2 regions of the Staphylococcus epidermidis genome follow, and region 2 is predicted to be linked to the other one. Evidence: riboswitches for the same ligand, from Rfam matches in the RefSeq annotation. Region 2 holds a riboswitch; the other holds the start of a gene.
What was found. A riboswitch is a leader RNA that binds a small molecule or an ion and turns the genes downstream of it on or off. The one in region 2 is predicted to bind FMN.
Positions count from the first base shown of each region.

Region 1: another riboswitch for FMN. It lies ahead of ribD (bifunctional diaminohydroxyphosphoribosylaminopyrimidine deaminase/5-amino-6-(5-phosphoribosylamino)uracil reductase RibD); the one in region 2 lies ahead of FNL83_RS06615 (ECF transporter S component).

Region 1 covers NZ_AP019721.1:1,037,290-1,049,731, reverse strand. Annotated here, with positions in the region: gene FNL83_RS05345 (MDR family MFS transporter) at 1-519, opposite strand, end outside; gene mnmL (tRNA modification radical SAM protein MnmL/YtqA) at 626-1,579, shown strand; gene mnmM (tRNA 5-(aminomethyl)-2-thiouridylate-methyltransferase MnmM) at 1,576-2,139, shown strand; gene FNL83_RS05330 (SarA family transcriptional regulator) at 2,376-2,777, opposite strand; gene FNL83_RS05325 (alpha/beta fold hydrolase) at 3,267-4,094, opposite strand; gene FNL83_RS05320 (proline dehydrogenase family protein) at 4,337-5,338, shown strand; gene ribH (6,7-dimethyl-8-ribityllumazine synthase) at 5,595-6,056, opposite strand; gene ribB (3,4-dihydroxy-2-butanone-4-phosphate synthase) at 6,069-7,250, opposite strand; gene FNL83_RS05305 (riboflavin synthase) at 7,263-7,895, opposite strand; gene ribD (bifunctional diaminohydroxyphosphoribosylaminopyrimidine deaminase/5-amino-6-(5-phosphoribosylamino)uracil reductase RibD) at 7,902-8,945, opposite strand; FMN riboswitch at 9,095-9,233, opposite strand; gene FNL83_RS05295 (FAD/NAD(P)-binding protein) at 9,382-10,866, opposite strand; gene sagB (peptidoglycan release complex glucosaminidase SagB) at 11,214-12,065, opposite strand.
Region 2 covers NZ_AP019721.1:1,321,184-1,333,625, reverse strand. Annotated here, with positions in the region: gene der (ribosome biogenesis GTPase Der) at 1-334, opposite strand, end outside; gene rpsA (30S ribosomal protein S1) at 550-1,728, opposite strand; gene cmk ((d)CMP kinase) at 2,212-2,859, opposite strand; gene FNL83_RS06650 (asparaginase) at 2,938-3,906, shown strand; gene ypdA (bacillithiol disulfide reductase YpdA) at 4,118-5,104, opposite strand; gene ebpS (elastin-binding protein EbpS) at 5,237-6,619, opposite strand; gene FNL83_RS06635 (RecQ family ATP-dependent DNA helicase) at 6,776-8,155, opposite strand; gene FNL83_RS06630 (YpbB family protein) at 8,142-9,104, opposite strand; gene FNL83_RS06625 (ferredoxin) at 9,213-9,461, shown strand; gene FNL83_RS06615 (ECF transporter S component) at 9,866-10,405, opposite strand; FMN riboswitch at 10,468-10,603, opposite strand; gene FNL83_RS06610 (ATP-binding protein) at 10,997-12,442, opposite strand, start outside.

The sequences.
Region 1 (12,442 bases), 280 kb from region 2:
GATGGCAAAAAGTACATACATAATGAGGTTTGCCATAAAAATATAATTGAAACTAAATTCAGCCACAAAACCTCCTAATGCCGCGCCTAAAGCAACCCCTATATTTTGTGCTAAGTAGATAGCATTAAAAGTTTGTCTTCCTCCATTAGGCCAAACGGCACCTGCCATCGCATAAATAGCAGGAACTATCATTCCGCCACCAAATCCAAGTAGTACTAACCAAATTGCATACCATGGCCAGCCATGAAACAAGTTGAGTAATGTGGTACTACATAAACACGTAAATGTACCTATTAAAATCGTTTTGTAACCACCAAGTTTATCAAACAAAGAACCACCTAACAAATTACCTACAACCATTCCAAATGAATTAATCATCAAAACGATACCTGCAATTGTTAAACTCTTATGAAGTTCTTCCTTCATGAAAATTGTATTTAAAGGCCACAAAAAACTGGCGCCGGTTATATTAAGTGCCATACCTATAACTAGCCACCATACTGATTTAGGTATATTCATATCATGAGTCCCTCTCTTTATATTTTTCTCAATCTACAATAGACACTATAACACTAAAATATGTTAAAATCTGTACTTAGAACCTAAATAGAAAGGAAAATGTATTATGGGTAACTATTTCCCGTATGCCTTTGAAGATAAACGCTATCACACATGGAACTATCATTTAAAAAACAAGTTTGGTCAGAAAATATTTAAGGTCGCATTAGACGGAGGTTTTGATTGCCCAAATAGAGATGGTACTGTAGCTCATGGAGGTTGCACATTTTGTTCTGCAGCAGGAAGCGGTGACTTTGCAGGTAATAGAGCTGAACCAATTGAAGTTCAATTCAAAAAAATAAAAGAACGTATGCATGAAAAATGGAGTGAAGGTCAATATATTGCATACTTTCAGGCGTTTACAAATACGCATGCACCTGTTGAAGTACTAAAAGAAAAATATGAACCTGTCTTAAAAGAAGATGGCGTCGTTGGTTTATCAATCGCGACAAGACCTGATTGTTTGCCTGATGATGTTGTAGAATATTTAGCTGAACTTAATCAGCGCACTTACTTATGGGTAGAGTTGGGCCTACAAACTGTGCATCAGTCAACTTCCGATTTAATAAATCGTGCTCATGATATGCAAACATACTATGACGGCGTAACAAAATTACGCAAACATAATATAAATGTTTGTACGCACATAATCAACGGCTTACCAGGTGAAAATTATGACATGATGATGGAGACTGCTAAAGAAGTCGCTCAGATGGACGTTCAAGGTATTAAAATTCATTTATTACACTTGCTAAAAGGAACGCCTATGGTTAAACAATATGAAAAAGGTATGCTCGAGTTTATGAGTCAACAAGATTATACCAATCTTGTTTGTGATCAACTTGAAGTATTACCCCCAGAAATGATTGTGCACAGAATCACTGGAGATGGACCTATAGATCTAATGGTTGGACCAATGTGGAGTGTTAATAAATGGGAAGTATTAAATGAAATTGATAATGAGCTTGCTAGACGAAACTCCTATCAAGGTAAAATGAACAAGCAGAGTATACAATCATGAAACTAGAACGTATTTTACCCTTCTCTAAATCGTTAATTGATTCTCATATTAATCATAATAGTATTGTAATTGATGCAACATGTGGTAATGGGAATGATACTGCTTATTTTGCTCAACATGTTCCAAATGGATTTGTCTATGGATTCGATATACAAGAACAAGCAATTTTGAATACGCACAAAAAAACAAAAGATTATTCGAATGTAAAATTAATCCAATCTGGTCATGAAAATGCTAAATTGCACATTCCCGCCCAACATCACGGTTGCATAGATGCTGCTATTTTTAATTTAGGTTATTTACCGAAAGGTAACAAAGAAATTGTCACTAAACCTGAAACAACAATTATGGCTATTAATGAAATCTTTGATATCTTAAGTATTGAAGGAATTATTATATTAGTTATATATCACGGTCATGAAGAAGGTAAAGTAGAAAAAGAAGCACTACTTGAATTTTTACAAAACTTTGATCAAAATAAAGCTCATATATTACAATATCAATTCATAAATCAAAAGAATAACGCTCCTTTTATCTGTGCTATTGAAAAACGTAATTAAAAAATTTATACACGTGCACGTAAAAAGAACCTGAGACAAGCAAACATTTTGTCCCAGGTTCTTTTTTAATTATAAATTTCATCACGAAGTATACCTTACTTTTAAGTGCTATTAATTTTACTGATCCTCATAATTTTGAAAACACTCTTTAATATAGTTCAACAACTAATTCTCATAATTATACCCATGATTCAAATAAAATAATTTGTTCAGTTAAAGATTTAAAGCACGTTAAATTAAACTGCTAAAATAGATTGTAAACTAGATTGCATTGGTTCAGACTTGATTTTAATTGAGTCATCAATAAACTTTAACAAATCTTCTTTTTTAGAATTTTGCTTGTCATTAAAATGAATAATAACTGTACGTTCATCATCTTGAGGTCTTTCTTTGTAAATCCACTCAAGATTAACTAAATTATTATAAGTACGTGTACGTTTATACGGTTTAATATGAACATATTTATCCATTTCCTTTAAAGTCATTGAGCCTTTTTCCAAAAGTGTAAGTAAAATCAAAATTTCCTCTTTAGACATTCCATATTCTTCTTTGATTGTATTAAAAATTGAATCAATCTCTTTGAATAATGTCTCTAATTGTAAAATACCATAAACCCTGTTCTTTTCACTATTAGCCAAAATTAACATCTCCCAAATAAAAAATTGTGAATTCTATAAACTAACTTAACCATTTCCCCCAAATTTAATTTTACAAATAGTCAAGTTATTAAACTTTAGAATTATACCCTTTTATTTCAATAATTGAGCTACTTAAAATCAACTTTATCCGTAAAAAGATTTAAAAATGAGATTTAAAAAAATCTTACATCTAGTGCAACTCAAATTCTAACCCAAAAACTTAGCGTTAATACATATTAAAATTAAATTAATTATATAAGCAAAATATATCAATTCTACATTTAAAACGCAATAATTTTGACAAAACTTTCTATACAAATTGTTAAATATATTTTTTATTAAACCAAACTAAATATATTCTTAAAAATTATAAGAGCCCGTACAAGTTTAAGATGTACGGACTCATTACTATAGTCCCAGTATAAAACCGAGTTTCTTATTCACATTATAGAATTGTATACGAATTGATATCATTTTTCTTTCGCTCACTTAAATGTCTTCAATTTCCTCTTCATTTACTATAAAACCCATAGTATTTACACTATTATTCAAAAATGATAGAACATATCTCATCACCAAATCGCGTTCAGGTTCATTATGTATTTCATGATATAATCCATCCCAAACTTTAAAGTACATCTCTTTCGACTTTAATTTATCTTTCATTTCATTAATAGATTGAGTTTCTAAAATTTTATCATTGGTACCATACATTATCAATGCTGAAATAGGTTTAATATCTCTGATATGATCCATTGTTTCTTTCATCTTTTCATTTATAAGGTTATACCAACTATATGTTACCTTTTTAAGCATTAGTCCATCATTTGCTGTTTCTTCAATAATTTCATCATTACGTGTTAAATCTTGAGGAGTTATACCAACTTTAAATCTAGTATCTTTAGAAATTTTACCAACATTAGAAATCAATTTATTTTTGCGCCCTTTATAGTCTCTCTTTAGTTCTAACATAGGTGAAAATAACAAGATACCCTCAATAGGTAATTCTGTTTTCTCAAGCAGATTTAAAATGATGAGACCACCTAGTCCCACACCTAAAACAAATGTTGGAATTTTATATTCATTAGCTATTTTTATCCACTCTAATATATTTTCATGATACGTATTAAAATCATCTATTTGTCCCTTTTGAGCTCGTGAAGTTTGCCCTTGTCCCGGTAAATCGCCCATGATAACGTGATAACCATTTCGTCTTAACATCGTGATAACATATGCATATCTACCTGTATGTTCTAAAATATTATGAGCAATGACAACAACGCCTTTTGCGTCATTTTCTGTTTCCCACTTCCACATTTTCTAATTGCCCCTTTTTATATGTTCTTTATTAATATAATTATAGCAAACCAAACATATTGAATGCTATTTTAAGTGAAATTTGATAGATATTTAAATATTTTCTTTAACTCTTCAAATACATCTAAAAGTAAAAATACTCTTTAAGTGTTCAAACTCTTTATGTAAACGCTTTCTTAAACTTAATTTTCATGATACACTATTTAAAAATATCATACTCTAGTATAACGGAGGTATTGCATATGTCATTATTTAAAGATTTTTTCATTGCGTTATCTAATCATACATATCTTAATAAAATAGCTAAAAAGATGGGACCTCAAATGGGAGCAAATCGTGTAGTCGCAGGAAATACGATTCATCAATTAATTGAGACTATACAATATTTAAATGATTATAATATTTCAGTTACTGTCGACTCATTGGGTGAATTTGTTAATACTAGAGAAGAAAGCATTAAAGCTAAAGAAGAGATTTTAGAAATTATCGATGCAATATATAACAATAATGTAAAGGCACATATGTCAGTCAAGATAAGTCAACTTGGAAGTGAGTTTGATTTAAATCTTGCTTATGAAAACATGAGAGAAATTTTACTTAAAGCTGATAAGAATGGGAAGATGCATATTAATATTGATACAGAGAAGTACGATAGTCTTTCTAAAATTCAACATATTATTGAGAGATTGAAAGGTGAATTTAAAAATGTGGGTACAGTCGTTCAAGCCTATCTGTATGAAGCCGATGATATAATTGATAAATATCCTGAATTACGTTTGAGACTTGTGAAAGGTGCTTATAAGGAAGATGCGTCAATCGCTTTTCAATCAAAAGAAGAAATTGACGCAAATTATATTAGAATTATTAAAAAACGACTACTAAATTCAAAGAACTTTACATCGGTGGCTACCCATGACAATGAAATAATCAACCAAGTCAAACAATTTATGAAAGAAAATCATATCAGCAAAGATAAAATGGAATTTCAAATGTTGTACGGTTTCCGCACGGAATTATCACAAAAAATAGCTAATGAAGGTTATTTTTTTACAGTTTATGTACCATACGGTAATGATTGGTTTGCGTACTTTATGAGAAGACTAGCAGAACGGCCTCAAAACTTGTCATTAGCTATAAAAGAATTTACTAAACCCAAAATCTTAAAAAAGGCAACCTTGGGTATAGGTATATTTGCAACTTTATTGACGTCTCTTATTCTTGGCATTAAAAGACATAAAAAATAAAGAGGCTGGGACATAATTCCCTAGCATAATAGCCAGTAAATGAGTTTTCACGACATGTAAATGATATTGTAGAAACAATTCCCGATACTGAATTCGATGAATTCAGACATCATCGTGGCTTAATATAAGAAAAGTAACAGCTCAACGAGCTGAAAATAATCAAAAAAATTATAAAAAAGACAATTTCTATATTATTTCAATAGAAATTGTCTTTTTTTACTTATCTTGAACCTTTTTGTCCCAGCTTCTTTATTTTTTAATTGATTTGCTTAATTAGATTAGCCATTTCGATTGCACTAACTGCTGCTTCTGAACCTTTATTTCCAGCTTTAGTACCAGCTCTTTCAACTGCTTGTTCAATACTTTCAGTTGTTAGAACTCCAAAAATCACCGGAGTATCTGAAATGTCGTTTGCTTTAGAAACACCTTTAGCTACTTCATTACATACATAGTCATAATGTGAAGTTGCGCCTCTAATCACACATCCTAATGTAATCACAGCATCATATTCACCTTTTTGAGCTAATTTTTTTGCAACGAGTGGAATTTCGAATGCGCCAGGCACATAAGCTACATCAATATTTGTATCTTCTACTTCATGACGAATAAGTGTATCTTTAGCCCCTTCAAGTAGACGTGTAGTAATAAAATCATTAAATCTACTAACAACAATCGCAATTTTTAAATCCTTACCAACTAATTTACCTTCAAAATTCATTTTCGAGCCCTCCTATATTAAATGTCCCATTTTATTTTTTTTAGTTTCCATATAACTATGGTTATATTGTGTTTCTGGAACGATAAGTTCAATTCTATCTACGATCTCAATGCCGTAATCTTCTAAACCTTCAAATTTTTTAGGATTATTGCTGAGCAAGTTAATTTCACTTATATCAAAATACTTTAATATTTCAGCTGCAACATGATAATCTCTCAAATCCTCATCAAAACCAAGAGCAAGATTTGCAGTAACTGTATCATAACCTTTTTCTATCAACTCATATGCGCGCAACTTATTAATTAACCCTATTCCTCTACCTTCTTGAGGTAAATAAATAATCATTCCACCATGTTCGTCAATATATTTCATTGACGCTTCAAGTTGTGCCCCGCAATCACATCTTTGACTATGAAAAATATCCCCAGTCAGACAAGCAGAATGCATACGTACATTAGGATTGCTTTTTAAATCTCCTTTAACAATAGCTACGATTTCTTCATCGCTATAATCCGTTGTAAATCCATACATATCAAAATGACCAAAATCAGTTGGCATCTTGACCTTTGCCTTAAGATTAACATTAAGTTCAACAGCCTTACGAAAAGCAACCAAACTTTTTATAGTAATCATTTTTAAATGGTGGCGTTCTTTAAATGACTGGAGATCTTCACCCTTAGCCATTGTCCCATCATCATTCATAATTTCGCAGATTACTCCAGCTGGTTGTGCTCCTGTTAACCGTGCCAAATCTACGGCAGCTTCAGTATGACCATTACGTGTTAACACACCATTCTCTTTTGCTATAAGTGGAAATAAGTGCCCCGGACGATGAAAATCTTCAGGATTAGTATTTTCATCTATGAGTGCTCTAGCCGTTTGTGTACGTTCATGTGCACTGATTCCTGTAGTAGTTTTATAATGATCAATGCTTACAGTAAAATGTGTGCCATAAATATCAGTGTTATTTTGCTCCATAGATTGTAGTTTTAATCTTTCAGCTATAGATTTATCAATTGGTGCACAAATCAGACCACGACCCTCTTTAGCCATAAAATTAATGGTATTATCATCCATCCATTCCGTAACAGCTACAAGATCTCCTTCATTTTCTCTATCTTCATCGTCAACTACAATAATGCTCTCTCCATTTCTTAAAGCCTCTATAGCCAACTCAATTGTATCGAATTGCATGTGATATTCCTCCTAAAAACCAAATGCTCTAAGCTTTTCTTCTGTTAACTGCGATTGATTTTGATTCATGATGTTTTCAACATATTTAAATAGTACGTCAGACTCCAAGTGCACTTTGTCGCCCACTTTTTTAGATGAAAGAATAGTAGATCGACGTGTTTCTGGTATAAGATGTATATCAAAAGTATAATCATGTAAATCAAATACAGTAAGACTAACTCCGTCTACAGTTATAGAACCTTGCTTTACCATTTGATTCAAAATATTTTTAGTTGTTTTAATAGAAATAATTTTTGAGTTAGCAGTTTCATTGATTTTAGAAATTGTTCCAAGCTCATCAACATGACCTAACACGAAATGTCCACCAAATCTCCCACTTCCACTCATGGCTCTTTCGAGATTAACTTCTGTATTACGTTGAACACTTCCAAGATATGTTTTGTTTTCAGTCCCTTTGATGACTTGAACTGAAAAACTTGAGTCAGTGAAATCTATCACAGTTAAACATGCACCGTTAACACTTATTGAATCACCAATATGCATATCAACTAAAATGTTTTGTGCTTTAATTTCAAGCGTTCTTACTGATTGCTCAGAGCGAACTTGTTGTACAGTACCTATTTCTTCAATGATACCTGTAAACATAGACATTCACTTCTTTCGTAATTTCAATTTTAAATTTTGATTAATTAACTTGGAATCAACAATTTCAAATTGAGTTGCTTCAGGCAAATCAATGACCTCGTCAGTCTTATAAAATTGATGTTTGCCAGAACCACCAATTAATTTCGGGGCTATATATAAAATGAGTTCATTTAGATGTTTGGATTGGAGAAATTGAGATGTAATATTTGGGCCTGCCTCGACTAGCAGTTTCCCAATACCTCTTTGATATAAGTCTTGTAATATTGTCGTTGTATCACAATTACTAATACTTATTATTTTAATAAAACTTTTATTTGTTTTTAATTTTTCATTTTCAGTGTAAATCCATATCTCCGATGCAGTATCTTTAAATATTTGTTGATTAAAATCGAGTTGACCTTTCTTAGAAAGAATAACTCGAATCGGATGCTTTCCATCAGGAACCCTGGTTGTATACAATGGATTGTCTGCTTCAATGGTTCTACGCCCAGTAATAACTGCATCATGCTCATGTCTTAATTGATAAACATCTTCTTTAACTTCTTTGTTTGTTATCCACTTACTTTCATTAAAGTCTGTTGCTTGTTTACCATCTAGACTAGATGAGACCTTTACAGTTACTTCTGGAACTTCGTTTCTTTTAGCAGTAAAAAAGTCACGGTATAATGCAGCTGCATTTTCATTATATTGAAATTCAACCTCTATACCAGCTTCTCTCAGAATCTCGTCACCCTTACTTACTAAAGTAGTATCTTTAACAGCATAGATGACCTTAGATATGCCCGCTTCAATGATTTTATGCACACAAGGTGGTGTTGAACCATGGTGTGTGCAAGGTTCTAATGAAACGTATATGGTAGCACCTTGGGTATTTAAACCTGCCATTTCAATAGCTTGTACTTCGGCATGTTTATCTCCCTTTTTTAAATGTGCACCTAAACCTACAATCCTACCGTTTTTAACAACAACGGATCCTACTGGTGGATTAACACCTGTTTGTCCATTTACCATTTTTGCTAGTTGAATAGCATCATCCATAAATCTACTCAATTGATCACCTCAAAAAAAACCTTATACCTATATTGTAGGCATAAGGAGATATCTATATCTTTAAATAAGCCTATTAGCATACTAAAAATTGCACATAAGTATACAATACGCTTATCATAACTACACGAATTTGTGTAAGTCGATAATTCAAATTCTTTCTCCCATCCAGACTCTAACTGTCGGCTCTAGATTCACACTAGATCAGCCACTAACATCAAAAACAATATTAGTGGGTCGCAGGCTCAATTTACTGCCGGTTGGGAATTTCACCCTGCCCCGAAAGAAATATATGAAATTGTTATGATTAATTGAGTCCAGTAGTTCTTCACTACATTGTAAATCTTACTATATTTAAATTTAAAATACAATTTTATAGCTTACTTTATTAAAAGATTTTATGAGAATATATTAAACTCACAAACACGCTTAATGCATATTACTTATTTCTATTTTCCTGTGTTATATATAATTGAGATACTGTATCAACAACTTGATTAACAATCATCTTTACGCCATTTCTAAGTTTATTGACACCGTTGGTCATTTGTCCAATTGCAATCACATTTTTTAAGGTTCCATATCTGGGGCTTATGACTTGATTTGTTTCTGGGATAATTTGAATGCCACCCATAGGATGACGTTGAACAATTTGTCTATTTTCTAAGTTTAAAATTAATTGATCATCCTCATCTAATTGAGAAAGATGTGTTTTAGAGCCCGTTGCATTAATAACGATGTCAAACAACTCATAATTTTGCGTAGTGTCGTTATACTTCAACATAAATTGATTATTTTTATGGACTATGTCTTCTAGCCCTTTTTTAATGACAAGTTCATTATTCTGTATTAACTTGATAAGTAAACGAGCTGTTCTAGGAGGCATTGGATTAGAATTTAACTGAATAATTTTAGTGTATTTACGATTAAAAGTTTCTTGATCTTTAACGCTCAAACTATTCCAAATCCAGTTTAAATTTTCTTTTAAATGTTCAATGATACTTTGGAATATCCCCATTTCTTCTTCATGATTTAAATCATACTCCAAGTCTTTGACATGGTTTCCAGTTCTACGATAAATAAGTTTTTTAAAATCTATTCCATAATCTTCACATTCTTTTAAAAATAATGAAACTACTTTTTCTAATGGTACATTACCAAAGTGATTTTTCATAATTCCATTAAATCGTGATTTAGTTAAATGCGTAAACTGAATTTTAGTCATTTTCCCTCTAACACTTGGCAATGCTGCAGAACGACTTGTCATAGTAATGGGTAAAGATGGATGATGTGCAGCTACATATCTCACAGCATCTAAACTAGCCAACCCTGTTCCAATAATCACGATTCGATCTGAATCTTTAACATTATCAAGTGTATGATATGTAGGATACGGCGTTTGTATATAGCCTTTAGTTCCCTTCAAATCATAAGGGTCATGGTAACTAAAAGTTCCAAAAGTTAAAAATAAATAATCGTATTCACGCCATTCTTTTTCATCATCACATGTACATACATGATATTTTAAATCTGTGTCATCAACATCGGATTGTGTAAAAATTTCTTGTACTTTATCATTGATAATAGTTAAATTATCAAATTGGTCATTATAATAAGATAAATAAGACTTCATATAATGACCAAATACAAATCTAGGCAAATATTGAGGATTACTAAAATTAAATTCCGTCTGATTTTGATACCACTTCCAAAACTCTTGATCATCATCAAGATTTAAGCTCATGGATTTTGATGGCATGTTAATAAGTAGTTCGCTACTATCATTTTGAAATGGAACACCTTGGCCCATATTTCTATCATCGTCATATACATCTACTTTTAATTGAGAAAAGTTTTCATGTTTAACGAGTTGGCGTAACACACTTACACCAGCTGTTCCCATACCTATTATTGCTACACGCATGTAAATCATCCTTATGTATTTATTATTAGTAGTTACGTTTTACTGTACACTTTTTCACTTTATCTATATTACCTATTTGATTGACTTTTAATCTTAAAATAGTATGCTAAAATTTATTTGAGGTGAAGCTTATGAAATTTATAGTTAAAGTTTTAATTGCTTTTGCAGTTCTGTTTACAATACTATCGCGAAAAAACAAAGCTGAATAATTTAACATTTAATCCAATAAATTAAAAACACCACTATAAAACTATTGAGAGTTAACTATTGCTTAAATCTAAATTAATTTTAATTAGCACGATTAACTTCACAACTTTTATTAGTGGTGTTTAGTTTAACTATTTAATTTATTTTTGGTGTTTATCGTCATCTTTATAAACATATAATTTGAAGTATTTACCTTCTGTTTTCATGTTCTTGTAGAAATCTGCAATGATATTCGCGTTACTTTCAGCCCATTTTATATCAGTAGCATATTGGTGTTCACCCGGGTTTTTAGGGTTCCATCTCATACTATAAAGTGTATTTTGATCGTCATGAGATAAGAAATGCTTATGAATAAAATCAGCGCCACCATAAATAGCTTTTTGTGGTGTGTCCCATCCATGTTTTTTAGCATATTCGGCACCTGTTTTAATAGGGTCACTATCTAATGCACCAACACCATAGAAATTGTAATATTTTTTACCATCTATTTCTACACCATTAGCCAGTTCACTTTTAGCTGCGCCTGTTTCTAATAGAGCATGAGAAATAAGATATACTTCATTGACATGTTTAGACTTTGCAGCATTAATAAAATCATCTGTATGTTTTAGTAATACTGGTCTATCAAACAACATGCGTTTAATTCTGTTTTTATCAATGCCTTGATACTTAGACAAATCTAAAAATTGATATTTTTGTTTATCATCATCTATGAATTTACTACTATCCATAGCTTCTTTAATTTCTGTACCAGACGCATCACGCCAAGCTGTATTTGCTTTGTTAGATACTTGTTGGCTCGTATAATTGTGTATTTGCTTTTTAGATGCTTTATCTAAAGTTTTATCTAATTTTTCAACCTTTTCAACTGGTTTGACATGTTTGAAAAATATTTGATCTGAAATCATTGAAAAGAAGATAAAACCTGTAACAACAAATACAATTAGCAAACCTATGATAGCTAATATTGAGCCTTTCTTGTGCTTAGTCATATTCACACCTCTTAGGTCATTGTTGTTAAACTAGTCATTCTATTACGATAATCAAGTTTAACATTATTCAAACACATTCACAATTTGAAACTTCTTTTGTTACAAATTCATAAATAAATGGTAATCAAATTGAAATTTAAATAAATAGGTTACACGTTGCACATATTAAAATAATAAGACAAGAATCGAAAATTTTTAATGCCAAATGAATGTTTTATAAATTGACAAAACTTAAAAATTTCATTAATTATTATTAAACAACAATATTAACCCTTATTTTTATGGCAATTAGATTTAAATTTTAAATCATTTAAATATTATAGTGTTGAATAGGTTTTATAAACTCAAATTTAGTCACTATGGTGACACTCTAAATA
Region 2 (12,442 bases):
TCTTAGATTTATAAAGCATTTGTGCGACCATTTCGTCACTTTGTGTAAGTCCTTCTCTAACATTGACCATAAAAATGATGACATCTGCTTCTTCAATTGCTATTTCTGCCTGTGCACGGATTTGAGTTTGAAAAGGAGCATCTCCAATTTCAATACCACCTGTATCAATGATGTTAAATTCATGAGTTAACCACTCGCCAGATGAATAAATACGATCACGAGTAACGCCTGGCGTATCTTCTACGATAGATATACGTTCGCCGACAACTCTATTAAAAATTGTAGATTTTCCTACATTTGGTTTTCCTACAATTGCTACTATCGGTTTAGTCATAGGATAAACTTCCTCTCTTTTTTAATCTACATAATTTTATCACAAGAGCAGATTTATTCAAAACTTGAATATGTTTATTTTACATGTTCGAAAAGATATATTTTGTACAGTATATCATTTAAAAAAAGACTCCAATTATCACGCGTAAATTTGATTTTAAGCTTACACGTAAATTGGAGTCATTACATTTTATATCGCAAATGATTTTAGTTTAATTAAAACTTAAGGTCTTTAAATTTATCACCAAAAACATCGCCTAATGTTGGTTTATCTTCATCATTATCATCTTCAAGATATGATTGAGTTGTGGATGCGTCACTTTCAATGACATTTTCTTTAGGTAACGTTGCTTTGATTGATAATGAAATTCTTTCATTATCTTCATCGATACCTAATATTTTTACATTAACTTGTTGTCCAGGTTCTAATACTTCGTTAGGAGAACCGATATGTTTATGATCGATTTCAGAAATATGCACTAAACCTTGGACGGATGGAGCAATTTCTACGAATGCGCCAAAGTTCGCCAAACGTACTACAGTACCTTCAATAACATCATCTTCGTGAAATTTCCCTTTAATGTTTTCAAATGGTGTTGGTAAAGTGTCTTTAATAGATAAAGAAATACGTTCAGAATCTTTTTCTACAGATTTAACTTTAACTTTGACTGCTTCACCTACTGACACAACTTCTTCTGGTGTTTGAACATGTTCATGAGATAATTCAGAAACGTGAACTAAACCATCTACGCCACCAATATCAATGAAAGCACCAAAGTTAGTTAATCGAGCAACTTTACCATCAATAACATCGCCTTCATTTAAAGAATCTAATATTGAAGCTTTTTTAGCGTCGTTTTCTAACTGTTCCACAGCTTTACGGCTTAAAATGACTCTATTGTTTTCAGGATCAAGTTCTTCCACTTTAATACGGATTGTTTGACCATCGAATACAGAAAAATCTTCAATGAAATCAGTTGAAATTAGAGAAGCAGGTACAAACCCTCTTTGACCAACGTCAACGACTAAACCACCTTTAACTACTTCAGTAACTTCAGCTTCAATCACTTCATCGTTATCTAGTTTTTCTTGTAAATATTCATAAGATTTTTCAGTTTCAAGTTGTCTTTTTGATAAAATGTATGCCCCAGTATCATTTTCTTCGTCGAACTCGATTTTAGTGACATATGCTTCGACTTCATCACCGACTTTTACAACTTCACTAGGGTTTTCGATATGATGTGTTGAAAGCTGGCTAATAGGAATAATTCCATTAAATTTGCCACCATTAATATGCACAACAACTTGTTTATCCTCTACTTGTTGAACTTCACCAGTGACTTTGTCACCTTCTTTAATATCATTAATCATTGATTCATTGAATTCTTCAGTCATCTTGTATGCCTCCTTATACACTACATAATTATAACATCTTATAAACGAGTAAAATTGTCAAGAGATACCACTTTATATGAATAGGTTGCTTCTATCTTTAATTTATAACAAAAGTTTAACAGAGCACCTAGTTAAGTGATGGTCAATTTAGTTTGTAGTATATTTAATAACATTGTTATTTTTATTGTAACATAAATTTTATGGCAATTAACCCTAAGCTCATAATAATATGAGGAATAAAAATGAAAAAGATATATTAAAATTGGTAATAAACATAGTATTACTTCTCTATAGAGGGGACTTGGTTAAAAATAAGTTTATTTACATAGTTCTCAATGGTCAAAAATAAAAGCCAGAGACAGAGCGTCCGTGGCTTTTCTATAAATCAATACTAATATATTCAATATTTTCGAGTCATTGATTATTAATTCTACTCCGCTTAAATGTTTACAATAAACAATATAAAAAGTTTAATTTTAACATTTAAAGTAGAGATAATATTTCATTTGTTACCTCTTCTATAGATTTGCCAGTTGTATCAAGTGTAATAGCATCTTCGGCTTTTTGTAATGGCGAAATTTCACGATTCATATCATAATGATCTCGTGCTTCAATTTCCTCCTTTAATTGTTCTAAATTTGATTCAATGCCACGTTGCTCATTCTCTTTTTGTCGACGTTCAGCACGTTCAGCAACAGATGCAATCATATAAACTTTTAATTCGGCATCTGGTAATACAACTGTACCAATATCTCGGCCATCCATAACGATACCTTTTTTAGCAGCTAATTCTTTTTGTATTTTCACTGCAAATGAACGCACTGGTTCTTTAGAAGCAACATAAGATACGTGATGTGTTACATCATTTTCTCTTAAATAATCAGTGACGTCTTGATTATCTAGTAAGATTCTTTGCCCTTTTACTTCATCATAAGTAAGCTCAAGTTTAGTGTTATTAATCAGATAATCAAAATTTTCGGGTTTGCCATTTTGTAAATATTTATATGTAATGGCACGATACATTGCTCCTGTATCAACATATATCATTGATAGACGACTGGCTACACGTTTAGCAATTGTACTCTTACCTGCAGCAGCTGGGCCATCTAGTGCAATATTAATTGAACTCATTATTTGATAACCTTCCTTGTTGTTTTATAGATATTATTTTATCATAAAAAAGTAAAGAATAAATAGGAGGAATACGTAATGAAACGTCTACTTATCATACATACTGGTGGCACAATAAGTATGTCACAAGATCAAACTAATAAAGTGATAACGAATGAAGAAAATCCAATATCACAACATCAAAATATCATTAGTCAATATGCAGAGGTTGACGAAATCAATCTTTTAAATATACCCTCGCCGCATATGACAATTTCGAATGTTGTGCGATTAAGAGACGAAATCATTACATATTCTAAAGAAAATATATATGATGGATTTGTCATTACTCATGGAACAGATACACTTGAGGAAACAGCTTTTTTAATAGATTTATTAATTGATATTCAAGAGCCTATAGTAATTACTGGAGCAATGAGATCATCCAATGAAATTGGTTCCGATGGTCTCTATAATTTTATTTCTGCTATAAGGGTTGCTTCTTCATCTGAGGCTAATCATAAAGGTGTTATGGTCGTATTTAATGATGAGATTCACACTGCTCGTAATGTGACAAAGACACATACTTCGAATATTAATACATTTCAAAGTCCTAATCAGGGGCCTCTAGGTGTACTTACCAAGAATCGAGTACAATTTTATCATCATCCTTACAGACAAACTACCTACCAATATATCGATGTAAATTTACGTGTTCCACTTGTAAAAGCATACATGGGTATGGAAGATGATGTACTATCATTTTATTCACAACAACACGTTGATGGTATAGTCATCGAAGCACTAGGACAAGGTAACCTTCCAAAAAGTTGTCTTAATGGACTACAGCAATGTCTAAAGAAAAACATTCCTCTAGTTCTCGTATCTAGATCATTCAATGGTATTGTTAGTCCTGTATATGCTTATGAAGGTGGTGGCGCAGATTTGAAAAATAATGGTGTTATTTTTTCGAACGGTTTAAATGGACCAAAGGCAAGGCTAAAATTACTAGTTGGTTTGAGTCAAGACATGACTCAAAATCAATTAGAGCGATATTTCGAAGAGTAATTAAAAAGAGTGGGACAAAATTCGTATCAAGTTCATTGTCACACTCCGATTTCTATTAGTTGTATGCATTGTCTATGAAACTTCTTTAGTGCAATTATACTATAATTAAGGATTACCTATTATTAATATGTGCATTTTAATTGAGTCATTGATTGACTATACATTAAGAAAGCTTGGGACATTGTTTAGTATCCCAAGCTTTTTGTAAGCTCTATGTTTCAAGAGGTGTTTGTTTTTTTGTCAAAATGCTTTGTGTAATGACACCACCATGATATTTACCATTTTCGATAAAAATAGTATTTGCATCATTACCCGCAGCAATAACACCAGCTATATAACAATTTTCGACGTTTGTTTCGAATGTTTCTCGATTATAAACAGGAGCAGTTCCATATTCATTGGTATGGATATCAATACCTATTGTTTTTAAGAAATCGTAATCTGGATGATAACCAATCATAGCAAAAACGTAGTCATTATCAATTTCTATAAGTTGACCATCTTTTTCATAAGTCACTGAATGATCGGTAATTTTGGTTACTGTCGCATTAAATTCCATCGTAATTTTTTCGTGATTGACTAATGATTCGAAATTGGGTAATATCCATGGTTTAATTGCTTTAGGGTACTGTTCGCCACGATATAAAACAGTTACATTAGCACCAGCTTTTTCTAATTCTAAGGCAGCATCAACAGCAGAGTTTTTGCCTCCAATAATAACAACATTTTGATTAAAATACGGATGTGCTTCTTTAAAGTAATGGAATACTTTTGGTAATTCTGCCCCTTCCGCTTCTAAAGTGTTATGTTGACCATAATAACCCGTAGCAACAGTTAAATATTTACATTCATATACACCTTTTGTAGTTGTAATTGCAAATTTATTGTTTATTTTTTTAACTGTTAAAACTTCTTCGAATGGATGTATGTTAAGTTGATGATGTTTAACGACTTCCCTATAATATACAAGCGCTTGATTACGTCTTGGCTTACTATCTTCAACAATAAAAGGAATATCGCCGATACTTAATTTATCACTTGATGAGAAAAAAGTCTGATGTGTTGGATAATTATAGATTGATTCAACAACATTACCTTTTTCAATTACTAATGTTTCAATACCTTTTTTCTTTTGTTCAATTGCCGCGCTTAATCCGCATGGACCGCCACCTATAATGATGCTTTCAATAGTTTGCATACTTATCCTCCTTTAATCACCAAATTATTATATCAGTTATTTTCTATTTTAGCTAAGACCTGAATTTTGAATTAAATAAAAATATAGCCCCAATATTGGTGTTTATCACCAATACTGAGACTATTAATAATGTTATTGAGGAATAACTAATGTTTGACCATTATGAATATTATTACTGCTTAATCCATTCGCACGTTTAATTTTATCTACGTTAGCTTGAGTTCCTTCTCCATAATATTGTATGGCGATACGATATAAGTTTTCTTGACCGTATACTGTATGTGATTGTTGACCTTGAGTTGCCTGTTGATTATTGCTATTTTGGTTTGCATTATCTTGTTGATTTTGGTTTGTATAATTTGAGTTATTATTGGCTACATTATCGTTATTATTAGTTGAAGTAGCGTTAGGATTTGAGGAACTATTATCAGAGTCATCATCTGCGTTCTTATCAGAATCAGATTTTTTGTCTTTGTTACTATCAGATTTTTTGTCTTTGTTATCTTCGGATTGCGCACCATCTTTTTTATCTGAGTCTTTCTTACTTTGATTCGCTATTTTTTGGTCATCACTTTTACTATCGTTGTGATTATTTAGAGCCATACCACCGAATATTGCTATTGCACCTAGAATAAGAATGGCTGCTATAAGTGGTAACAAGATTTTCATGAAACCACCTTTTTTCTTACCTTCTGATTGGTCATTGTACTGATTGTTTTGATTAGAATTTTTTTCCTCATTATGATGTTTATTTTGATTATTATGATGCGCAACACCAGCCGCACCAACTCCTGCAGCTGCGCCAGCACCGACTGCTGCTTTTTTGCCTTTTTTAGATTGCTTTTGGTCATCATTTTTAACAGATTTTTCGTCATTCTCATGGTTTGAGTGTTTAGAATCTTGTTTATCTTTTTTATTATGATGACGTTTGGATGTTTCTGCTGCACCAGCAACACCAGCTGCACCAGCTATTCCAGCACCTGTAGCTGCTTTTTTATCTTTGTTTGTTGACGGTTTTGATTGCGTACTTTCTGATTTACGCTTTTGTTGTTGAGCTTTAGGGCCGGGTCTATTTTGTGTTGATTTTGATTTATGTTCTGGTGACTCAGATGTTCCATTTACAATAGCTGCATCTTTTCCATCTTTCATTCTATTATCTTGTGATTGTTTTTCAGTTTTATTTTGTTGTTGCGATTTATCATGTTGTTGCTGTAACTGTGCTTCGTCATAACGGTCATCTAATGAACCTTCTGTAGTTTTAGCGTCACTATTTTTTTGATGTTTGTCGTCTTGTTGTTTGCTTTGATTAGTTGCTGTCTCTCTGCGTCTTTTTCGTCGTTGGGCATTTCTCGGAGGAAATTGTTGATTTGAGTTATTAGATAAACTGTTTTGAGAGTCAGCTTCTTTTTTATTTTCATTTGTTTTATCATCTTCTTTTAATTCTGTTTGATGTTCGTCTGGATTAATAGATTGACGATTCTTTTCGAAATCATCTTTAAAATTATTATTAGACACAACTATCATCCCTTCCATTTTAATTAATTCAATCACGTTATAACTCTATACCCAAGTTGAAATTAAATATGTAAAATAATTAAAAGTATTTAACACTGCTTAATTGGGTCTACATATTGATTATAGCTTGTTAAATTTCAGTAAGTAAAGTGATAGCTAGGTTTCGAACAAATTATATAATTTTTCATTAAAACTTAGTTTTCTTTTCACCTTTTTACGATTCAATATCTGAATAGGCTCTAATCTTGAATCTTGATCACAACATTGTTTTGGACTTTGAGGATGTTCGCCAAAAAATTCTAGTAAGTATTTACGTCGACATTGATCTAAATTAGTATAGCCCATCATTCTCATATAACCTAGTCGCTTACGTTGATATGATTGATGAAATATATCTTTAAGTTGGCTAAATGTGAATTGTATATTTAAAGTACTTAAAATTTTTTCCTTTTCATCTGGTAAGTGGTTTCCCGTCTCAAACATTGTAATATCGTCATCTGTGATAATATCAGTGAATAGTAGTGTTTCTAGAATAAAACTATCATCAGGTTGAAATAAACTAATGGCTTGACTTTGTTTACCATCCCTACCAGCACGACCAATTTCTTGTAAATAGTTAGATGGTGAAGATGATAAATGAAAATGTATGACTGTACGAATATCTTTTTTATTTATTCCCATTCCAAAAGCACTTGTTGCTACTATAACGGGGATGTCATTATTAAAAAACTGTTGTTGAACTGTTTGGCGTTCCTGATAACTTAAATCTCCATGATATATACCTGTTAGATATCCTGAGTCATAAATCATTTGAGCTAGTTCTAAACATCTTTTTTTAGAAGAAACATATATAATTGTAGGCCCAGAATTAGATAAAAATGGTAACAGCCATTCAATCTTCCCCTCATCATCATTAAAATTATAGTGTTGTAAGCTAATATTTTCTCGATTCATACTTTTTTGAACTACATTTAATTTGAGTGATAAAATGTGAGATAAATCAGTTTCTAATTGAGGTGGTGCTGTAGCTGTTAGTGCTAACACTGTTGCTGAATTAAAATGATGAATAATTTTACCAACTAAAGCATAGTGAGGTCTAAAATCATACCCCCACTCTGATAAACAGTGCGCTTCATCTAATACTATTAATCCAAAGTTGATATGAGCGATGTACTTAAAATTATGAGGTTGCAGTATATATTCTGGACTTAAATAAATAAATCGACTTTTACTTAGTCGTTTAATATTGTCTCTTTTTTCTACTTCGTCCATGCCGGAATGTACACATGCAACATGTGTTTCACCTTTTAACTTCATTTGCATAACTTGATCATCCATAAGCGAAATGAGTGGTGATATAATTAATGTCGGTTTTTCTAATATATATGTAGGGAGTTGATAACATAAGCTTTTACCGCTACCAGTTGGTAAAATTCCAAGTGTATGCCTTCCATGAAGGACACTATCAATAATTTCTTCTTGCCCCTCTTTAAATTCATCAAAACCAAACCATTCCTTTAAATTATCTTTCAGCAATTAAATCACCTCTTTCTATTCCTACTATAACTAACTTAATTTGAAAGTAAGTCCAATCAGTAAAATGTTCTTTATAAAATTTTAATCGTTCACCGCGATGTTTTTGATAGTAGTTTATAAATTCGAGAATATCTTTTTTATTTATAAATAATGTATAGTCTATCAAATAACCTTTAATATACATTTCTAGAATATGATCTTCAATTGTGTTAAGTTTTACATTTTGTAATTGAGCAATTTCTTTTAAATTGAGACCAGATTTTAACTTTTGATAGCTTAAGTATGTATTTGTTAGTAATGGTGAAAGAATGATAGCTTGAGAAAGTATTGGATATTTCGTTGAATCTTTTAATTGATTCAATATGTCAATCAGTTCATTCATTTCTCGTTCAAATAATTCTGATTGTGGTATACTCTCAATTAAACTTATTTGTTGTCTAGTATACATGGATTCCTCATATCCTTGTAAATAATAATGAAGAAATGTATGGTTATATTTATTATTTAAATTCTCAAATAATAAATATATTTCGTCTATAGTATTTGATACTTGATTTGATTCAATGACCTGATGATAAAGTTGTTTAACCCTTTGTTGGATATAGGTATTTTGAACGATTGGAATAAATGTATTTGACTCCTTGCGTGTATGAGATAACGTTTGGATAAGTAATTGTATGCAACTAAAGGTTTGAGTGAGACTATCATAAGTGTATTGTGGATGTATTTTTACTTGAATTGATTTTTTAAAATCATCCTTTTGGAGTATAAATTGCTCAAAAGTTGAATACTTTAAGTTAGGTAAACTATGATATAATGACAAAAGTTGTTGGCTTGACGCATCGAAAAACGTTTGGTGTGACTTCTTGCCTGTTAAAATATTATAGATACTTTTATTGGTTTTGTAGTTAAATGCATGACTCATAGCGTATGATAGTATATTGTACAAATTAAACCCTCACTCTATAAAACGAATAAATTGAAATGTAATCTATCGATGTCTACAATTGTATTTATAATACTAGTGTAGCATTTTTATCAAAGGAGGCGAATAAATATGGCAAAATATACAATCGTTGATATGGATACATGTATAGCATGCGGTGCTTGCGGTGCAGCTGCTCCAGATATATATGATTACGATGATGAAGGTATTGCATACGTAATCCTTGACGATAACCAAGGTACTGCTGAAGTGCCTGAAGAGTTATATGAAGATATGGAAGATGCGCTAGAAGGTTGTCCTACTGACTCAATCAAAATTGAAGACGAACCATTTGATGGTGACGCACTGAAATTTGAATAATATATGATTCTTAGAATACATAAAAATTAATCTAAATGATTTATTACTATTTATAGTATACAATTTGTATGAGAATTAATTTTTAAGGTAACTAGCCATAAACAATAAAATAATCAGCTATTAGATGAATTGATCCCCAAATGAATTGTTTAATATGATTCATTTGGGGTTGTTTATTAGGAACTAATGATGACATTTTATATGGCTCTTTAAAACCAGTGTTCTATTTGATAAGAAATTTAAAAACATAATACCTTAAAACGTTACGCTCACTATTGTTAAATTTTTTATGAGTTACACTTTCTTTATATCTTCAGTAATAGTATAAAGATAAAGACAATGTCCAATTTTGAATATGAACATTGTCTTTATAATAGATAAATAAAAAAGGTTTTAAATGTTTTTTATTTGATGATATGTCTTAATCTTCTAAATAACAGCACAAATATAATGGAAATGATTATGCCTTTAATTAAATTAAAAGGTATGACTCCAGACACAATAACAATTTTTACGTTATTAAGCACATCACCTAAATTAAATATCATTCCATATAATGGAAGTAACACAAAATAATTTAAGATGCTCAAAACAATAGTCATAACGATTGTACCTGTAATTAATCCATAAATTAAAGAACGATTATTTTTTCTTTTTCTATAAACATAGTATGATGATAGCAAAAAGCTGACGCCTGCTAAAAAGTTAGCTACTGGTCCAACAGGATCCCCTATATTGAATAGAAAATTTAAAATATTTTTGATGAGTGCAACGATAATCCCAGCAATAGGACTTAAGAGGAATGTTGCTAATAACGTCGGTACATCACTAAAATCGAGAGTTAGATACGGTGGTATAAATGGCAATGGAAACTTGATGAAAGTTAACACAAACGCTACCGCACTTAACATACTAATTGTAATCAAACGTTTGTTTTGTTGCATATATAATTTTCTCCTTCCATTCATCTTACTTAGAAAAGGAGGAAATTTGAACAACAAAAAACCTCCATCTTCTCCCATCCAGACTATACTGTCGGCTTCAGACTCTCACTGAATCAAGACAAAGCAAAAATTAATACGTTGTCGTCGCAGGCTTAGATTACTGCCGGTTGGGAATTACACCCTACCCCGAAGATGAATATATCAATTTTATTTTAAATTTATATTACATGATTAGTTTTAAAAACTCAATATTTCTGCTTACGGTTAATATAATGTTTTGACATTAATAACAAAATATGAAATCAATATATAACATGAATTTAAGTTTTAACACATAAAATATTTACAAATAAATAAATAGGCTTTATTGATTCTGAAATTATGTCTTTAAACTTGTAGAAGTTATTCAAATAAAATGATAATTAAATTTATGTTCAATTTAGTTATCTACTGATTATATACAAAAAAACGCCTGAGACATCACTCTGAGTCGCAGGCGTTTTTCATATATTATTTTTGATGTATTGCGTTATAATTTCTCTGTTTTCAAAAGAATCATTGAAACTGACAATTTATGATACTTTTCAGTTTCTAACTAATTTGTTTTGATTTAGGTAGTCTAATAATAAATGAAGTACCTTTGCCTAATTCGCTCTCAACATCAATACGTCCCCCGTGTTCTTCAATAATCATTTTACAAATGAAAAGTCCTAATCCGGTGCCTTGCTTACCTCTTTTTCGAGCAGCGTCCACTTTATAAAAACGGTCAAATACTTGTTTCAGATGTTCCGGTGCTATACCAGTGCCTGTATCAGTTATTGTTAAAATATTGAAATCTGAATCTTCATCAATAGAAATCTTTATAGAATCACCAGCTTGTGTATATCTTGTTGCGTTATCAATTAAATTAGTTAACACTTGGTCCATTCTATCCATATCATAGTTCCATAATTGTTCGTCATTATTAGAATCAAACGTCATTGTTAAACCTAATTCTTCACTTTGCATGCGATATTTAGACTCCATTTTATCAAGAAGGTGTTGAATAGGTTGTAATTCCTTCTCAACTGATAATCCTTCAGCATCCATACGAGCTACATTTAGTAATTCATTGACTAAACGATTAAGTCGCTTAGATTCATCTAAAACGATTGCTAATGAGTCACGTATTTCATCTGGTTCGGTAACTATACCGTCTACTATGGACTCAGTGTAACCCTGTAATAAAGAGATTGGCGTACGTAATTCATGTGATACATTTGCTATAAAATCTTTTTTCATTTGATCAAGATTATGTTCATTTGTCATATCACGGATGACCATGACAATACCACTTCTACCATTTGTTTGAATTCTATCTATATAACTGGAGATAAATACATAGTACCTTGTATTAATTTCTAATTCTAAATACTCATTCTGTTGTGATTCAAATGTTGCTTCAATTTGCTGTTCAATAGATTCTTTTGAAAAATCATCAATGTGACGCATAATATCATCAGCCATCTTGTTTGACAATATGATTTCACGTTGATTATTAATGCCTAGAACGCCTTCTACCATAGAGTTTAATAATGTATCTCTTATATTCTTAGATGAAGAAATTGCTTTGATATGTTCTTGAATTTCTACGTTCATGTTGTTAAATGCACGTGATAAATCACCTATTTCATCTTTAGTAGCGACAGTTGAAATTTGACTATAATCCCCTTCAGAAACTTTTTGTGCTTGTGTTTTTAATTGACGTAAGGGTTTCGTTATTCTATTAGATAAAAAGAATGCAAATATTGTGCTTGCTATAGTAAATATAATAGCAGTTATTAATATAATAATTGTAATAGCATTATTTGTATCTTCGATAGATTTCAAATCTTTATATATAAAAACACCACTATAATGACTTTGAGCACCTTTTTGAGCTTTCATTGGGTATCCTAGCAAAAGATAAGATTGAGAATTACCTTTATTTTTTATTGTAATATTTTGAGTTTCATACTCACCTTCTTTAAACACTTTTTTAAATTTAGTACTCTTTTT